DNA from 2 places in the Terasakiella sediminum genome. Region 1 is predicted to be linked to the other one. Evidence: riboswitches for the same ligand, from Rfam matches in the RefSeq annotation. Region 1 holds a riboswitch; the other holds the start of a gene.

Region 1 (3,294 bases):
GTTCTGATCAATTGTAGCGGCCAGGGATGTAAAGCGGCTTGCCGTTTCATCACTTGGGTTGGTGAGAAACGTTTTCTGGGTCGGGATCATATTGAGGAAAGCTGTATTCATCTCAACAGATAATTCATTGATCTGGCTGTTGGAAATGACATTTTTATTCAGTCGTTCCAGATCATTGCTTTTGATCGCGTAATAGGCTGCGATTGCGAGAGAGGAAAGAACAAAGACACCAATAATCAGAAAAATCTGGTTGGAGATTTTCAATTTCTTCATTGTGTATGACCCACCCGGTTATAAAGTTTTTTGCTTTATCTTTAGGGTTTTAAGCCGTACAGGAAATATTTCGAAATATTTCATGACAGTTTTATTACAGTTTTATTATCTTTATGTATCAACTGTTTAAGAGGAGAAATAGGTGCCAAATTTTGCAGATATTGCGCCGCAAAATTTGAGGTTTAGAGCGAAACTTATAACATGCCTAAACTTGAAGTTTAGATGCATTTTTAATCGAATATAATTACAGTTGGAAAAGAAAAGCGCCTCTGAAAGGCGCTTAAACTCTAATGTATGTAAAAATACTTATGTATTTTTCCGGGCATCATATCCAACGCAGGCCAGGTAATAAACCAGGTCAACGGACTTGCGACCCTGTTCCATTTTCAACCAGGTTTGACGACCAATTCCGATGGCGGCTGCGGCCTGAATTTGGTCAAACCCGTGACCTTCGCGCCAGGCTTTCAGGTCGTCTTTTGTCCAATCGGAAATGTCAGGGCGGACTTTTGGGGATAATTTTGGCATTTTCGGTATTCCTATCTCTTAGAATTTCAGATGCTTGACCGTTCCCTCAATCCCAAGGGCGGTTTTGCTTTCCTGAATCTGATTATTTAAATCGGTGATTTTCTGCTGAACTTTTTCTTCTTCGCCCGCTGTGTCGCGCCCGTTAAATTCACGATCATGCTGCAGATGATCCAGCTTGGATTTGGCGCGCGTGCGCTGAACAAGAGCCTGGGTCAGTTCCTGTTGGGCTTCAACAAAGGGAATTTCCTCAATATTCATCCCGGCTTCGGCCAGGGCATCAACACCGTTCAGCTTTTGTGTAAAGCCATAAACGACCTTGTCGTGACGAAACCCGTCTTTTTCCAGCTTGCTGCGAAGCTTCAACTCTTTCAGTTCCAGGCGATAATCGCTCTGCGGCTTGGGGGTCAGCTTGAATGTCTGCATGTGAAAGGCCCTTTGATCAACGTTCAGGCCTGTCCATCCGGGGCCATCAAAACTGTTGGCGGCTTGTAGGTCTTTTATAAGGGGGAGTCAAGGAATGACGCGGATGATCACATTCCCCGATTGACCCATCCCCACCCCCTCTATACAATAAGCTTACATCATATGACCCCATGCGGGAGAGAGGTGCCGATAAAGGATGGTGCCCGCCGAAGGAGCATGCGCCCCTGCGAAACTCTCAGGCATATTGGACCGCTGGGCGATGAGACTCTGGAAAGTGAGATGTTTTTCAAGCATCTCCACCGACGATGAAACCCTTGCATAGGCACAGGGGAATCTTTCAGGTTCCATGACAGAGGGGGGCCAGGTTTTGATTCTGTTTGTTCAGGATCAATTTATTGGGTCACTCCTGTGGGAAAGGAACTTTATTTTGGGCGATACTTTAAAAACCACACCTCTTCATGCGCTGCATATCGAACTTGGTGGCAAGATGGTTGCCTTTGCCGGTTATGATATGCCGGTGCAATATAAACTCGGCATCATGAAAGAACATCTGCACACTCGTGAAAACTGCGGGCTATTTGATGTCTCACATATGGGGCAGGCGCTGCTGAAAGGCGACGACGTACAAAGCGCGATTGAAAGCCTGACGCCAAGCGATATCAAAGCCTTGCCGGAAAATGGCATTCGTTATTCTTTGTTGATGAATGACGAAGGCGGCATCCGCGATGACTTTATGGTCACCAACCGGGGTGATCATCTGTATATCGTGGTGAATGCGGCTTGTAAGGAAGCAGATTTTGAACATATCGCCTCTTCCTTGCCCAACCATACGCTGGAACTGATGGAAGACCGCGCGCTTCTGGCCCTGCAGGGTCCAAAAGCAGCCGAGGTTCTGAATCGTTTTGCCCCGGGTGTGGATCAGTTGATCTTTATGAATATGGGCGAATTTGACATTGCGGGCATTCCGTGTTTGGTCTCTCGCTCCGGCTATACGGGGGAAGATGGCTACGAAGTTTCCGTTCCCGAAGACAAATGCGAAGAACTGGCACGCACGCTTCTGGGTGAAGAAGAGGTTGAGGCTATCGGTCTTGGCGCACGTGACAGCCTGCGTCTTGAGGTCGGCCTTTGCCTTTACGGATCTGACATTGATACCACTACGTCGCCAATTGAAGGCTCATTAAACTGGGCTGTTGGCAAGCGCCGCCGCGAGGAAGGTGGCTTCCCGGGGCACGATGTGGTGATGAAACACCTGTCTGAAGGAATTGCGCGCAAACGTGTTGGCATCAAGCCACTGGGCCGCGCACCCGCACGTGCGCATACAGAGATCGCTGATATGGATGGCAATATCATCGGGGAAATTACATCTGGCGGATTTGGCCCCAGCTTTGGTGGGCCGGTTGCCATGGGGTATGTGAAGACCGAATTTTCCAAAATCGGCACAGAAATTCAATTGATCGTGCGCGGCAAAACCATGCCGGGCGAAATCGCAAAACTACCGTTTGTTCCACAACGTTATTATAAGGGCTAAAGACTATGACTGTTAAATATACTGAAGATCACGAATGGGTACTTGTTGAAGGCGACAAGGCAACTGTTGGCATCACTGATTATGCGCAAAATGCACTGGGCGATATCGTGTTTGTGGAAACACCAGAAGGTGGCACCGAAGTTGAAAAAGGCGAAGACTGTGCGGTTGTTGAATCTGTAAAAGCAGCCTCTGACATCTATGCCCCGATCACTGGTGAAATCACTGAAGGCAATGAAGCGCTGGATGATGAACCTGCATTGGTGAACTCATCCCCAGAAGGCGATGGCTGGTTCTTCAAAATGACCATCGCGGATGCGGCAGAACTGGACGAACTGATGGACGAAGCAGCTTATAAAGAACACTGCGAAGGTCTGGACTAAGACTTTGCTTCAATACTTAACACTTGGGATCATTTATGATCTTAAGTGTTATTCTAGATGTGAATTACCTGTAAATAATACTTTTACGATCACACCTTGACATTTGCTTTAAAATCCCTATATTCCCCGGTTCCGAAGAGAATAAGAGCGATCTTGATTCTTTTC
Region 2 (3,294 bases), on a different contig from region 1:
GAATTGATTGAACAACGCGAGCTACGATTTACCATGAGGCTCGTAACGCGCCTCTCCTATTATTCACATATTTATTTTTTCGACGCCCTTCCTAGATGGGCATTTTACCCACAAAGAAAGGGCGTCGATTAACCCATTGTAAAACAACGATTAATCAGATAAACCATAAGAAAAAAGTCGTAAAAAAATGTTTTTTCGCTTTAAAAACATCGAAAATATTGAGTGCGAAGCACATTTTTTCACTGTTTCAGTGTATAAAAACAAACGAATCAAAAAGTTGCATCTGTTGTAAAAATGAATCGCTTGCTGTGAGGACAGGATAGCGTATCGTCAGGAATATATCGAAACGTTAATACTGCTTGGCAGAGTCTTTAAATCACTCGAAGCTCAAGGCTACCCACGACCTGTTATCGTTGGTGGTGCAGCTGTTGAATATTACTCAGCAGGTGAGATCGTTTCTGGTGACTTTGATATCATTTTTGAACATATGGATGCCTTTGCCAAGGAAATGGAAAAGCAGGGCTTTTATCTGAAGATCGGTTTGGGCATTTAACACACGGCTTTTATCACAAGAAATACCTGACAGGTATTGAACTGGTATCTGGCCCACTTTTTGATGGAAGAACAGATACAAAGCGCATCGAAGTTGTTGCTGTGGATCGTGAAGAAGAAGCCATTGTCGCCTTCCCGCCAATTGAAGATTTGATTGCTGATCGGATGGGACAGTACGAAGCTGATACACGACAGCCGGAAATGCTGGAGCAAGCAAAGATTTTGTATCAACTTGCAGAAAATGTAGATTCACAGTATCTTGAAAAGAGACTTAAGGAAGAACTTTTAGATAGTTCTTTGATTGATTTATTGCTGGAAGAGTAAGGTAAGCATGCGCTCTCTAACAGACAAAGCAGAGTATGTTGAGAAGAAGAAAAAGGAACTTGGTTTAAAATCCGAGCAACTTTCTGCTGCCCAAAATTCAGGGATCAATCGCACAAAATCAAAGAAGCGTTTGCTGAAAGCCATTGCCGACGAGGCTAAATCTCAAGGCCGCGCTGTTCCATTTCCGGCTGCCTATTAAAATTGGATTTTATTGAAGTGAGGGGACATGTCCTCACTATTTTCATGGCCTTATTGCTTGAGGCGGGTATGAAAAATGGCCGAAATCGTCCTCAAAAAAGTGCCTATTTTTGTGCCCATAAATTCAAAAGCGGCACAAAGAGTCCTTAATCGGCATCAAAACATATTTTTAAGGAATGGCAGAAACCCAAGGGACACAGCATTAAAACACTTAACGCCGATTAGCAACTTTGAGACGGGTTAGCTTCGGAGGGCGACGCGCTATCCAGCTGTGCCACGGGTGCTTAATCAAAATCGGGCAGAACATACAAGACTGAATGACAAGAGTAAAGCATCAGTTTCTTTTCTTTGGTGGAATATACAAGGAGAGAATTTTAGGATGAAGTTGGTTGATTTGCGACTAATAAAATTTCTCGAAAATGAGATTGCTTAATTGATTTTGACAACACTGCAGTGCAAAAAAAGAATTTTATTTTGCTGTTTTTATTTATGTTTTATAAGAGTTTTTTTATTTATTGCGTTGCATTGTGTGTTGTTGTGTCAAAAAAGCGTTTGACAGCGAGCATGTGATTTCATTACGGTAAAAGGGCAATAAGGAAACACATTCCTTGTTGGACAATTTTATAAGAACTTCTCATGAAATTCCTGTGGGAGAGACAGTACTAGAAGCTGTCGCCGAAGGAGCAACCGCCCCGGAAACTCTCAGGCACATGTACTGCAGGAAGATGAGACTCTGGAGAGAGATCAAGCACTTAGACTTGATCCGCCGAAGGTCAAGTTCGGAACTTGCTACGCCAAGTCGAACACTATCTCAGGCACCGAAGACAGAGGGGGCATCGTTTAACCAAACCGTTATCGGTTTGATTAGGAGGTGCCCTTTGTTGGATTCTACAGACCAACTTCAAAATTTTACAGATGATGCGGATGTCACCATTGGCACAGATCACGCACATCTCAGTTCCATGGATTTATTCTCCATCGGGATTGGCCCGTCCAGTTCTCACACTGTCGGCCCCATGCGTGCCGGATACCGTTTCTGTCAGGAACTGATCAAATCAGAAAAGCTGGCTGATGTTGAACGTGTCACGGTTGACCTGTTTGGCTCTCTCGCTTTGACAGGCAAAGGTCACGCAACCGACATTGCGGTTTTGCTCGGCCTGTCTGGTCAGCGTCCCCGCACGGTTAACCCCGATGCGGTTCCGACCATCATTTCCAATATCCGTGAAGGTAACGTTTTGTTGCTGGCGGGTGAAAAGGAAACGGCTTTTGTTGAAGAAACGCAGCTGAACTTTCACTACAACGTCTTCAAGCCTGAACACCCGAATGCGATGGAAATCAAAGCATTTGATGCGGCTGGCACGCTTGTCTACAGCCACCTGTTTTTCTCCGTCGGTGGCGGGTTTGTTGTCGATAAGGCAGAACTGGAAGCCGATCCTTCTGACGTTGAAGCTTGTGATATTCCCTATCCTTTCGGGTCCGGTGAAGAACTGCTGGCCCATGGTGACAAGACAGGCCTGACCATTGCCGAGATTATGCTGGCCAACGAAGTAGCCATGCACGGCGAAGCGGATGTGATGGAATTTCTGGAGCTGGTGCGCGATTGCATGCTGTCTTGCATTGATCGCGGATGCAAAACCGAAGGCATCCTGCCAGGTGGTCTGGATGTGGAACGCCGGGCTTACAAACTTCATCAGGAATTGGTTTCCAGACCGGAAGCAGGCATGAAAGACCCTCTGACTGTATTGGATTGGGTCAACCTGTTTGCTTTGGCTGTAAACGAAGAAAATGCTGCTGGCGGTCGTGTCGTCACAGCACCAACCAATGGCGCAGCGGGTGTCATTCCCGCGGTACTGGCTTATTACGAGCGTTTTTGCCCGAACGCGACAGATAAAGGCAGTATCGACTTTCTCCTGACTGCTGCTGCCATTGGTTCCATTTATAAGAAGCGCGCTTCCATTTCTGCGGCCGAAGTCGGCTGTCAGGGCGAAGTGGGTGTGGCTTGTTCCATGGCCGCAGGTGCCTTGTGCGCCGTGATGGGTGGAACGAACCAACAGATTGAAAATGCCGCTGAAATCGGCATGGAACATAACCTGGGCCTGACATGCGATCCCATAGGCGGATTGGTGCAGGTGCCATGTATCGAACGCAACACCATGGGTGCGACCAAGGCGATCAACGCCTCCCGTCTCGCCCTTCGTGGGGATGGGTCTCACAAGGTGT

Evidence for each region. Region 1 has a riboswitch for glycine ahead of gcvT (glycine cleavage system aminomethyltransferase GcvT). Riboswitches for the same ligand answer to the same signal wherever they lie in the genome.
Region 2: linked by a shared signal. The riboswitch ahead of RYZ26_RS06895 (L-serine ammonia-lyase) and the one ahead of gcvT (glycine cleavage system aminomethyltransferase GcvT) in region 1 are both predicted to bind glycine.

The regions. Positions count from the first base shown of each region.
Region 1 covers NZ_JAWLVJ010000001.1:239,125-242,418, reverse strand. Annotated here, with positions in the region: gene RYZ26_RS01180 (methyl-accepting chemotaxis protein) at 1-273, opposite strand, end outside; gene RYZ26_RS01175 (helix-turn-helix transcriptional regulator) at 580-798, opposite strand; gene RYZ26_RS01170 (hypothetical protein) at 817-1,221, opposite strand; glycine riboswitch at 1,385-1,483, shown strand; glycine riboswitch at 1,487-1,576, shown strand; gene gcvT (glycine cleavage system aminomethyltransferase GcvT) at 1,646-2,749, shown strand; gene gcvH (glycine cleavage system protein GcvH) at 2,755-3,129, shown strand.
Region 2 covers NZ_JAWLVJ010000007.1:26,342-29,635, forward strand. Annotated here, with positions in the region: gene RYZ26_RS06885 (hypothetical protein) at 655-876, shown strand; gene RYZ26_RS06890 (hypothetical protein) at 884-1,075, shown strand; glycine riboswitch at 1,713-1,802, shown strand; gene RYZ26_RS06895 (L-serine ammonia-lyase) at 1,953-3,294, shown strand, end outside.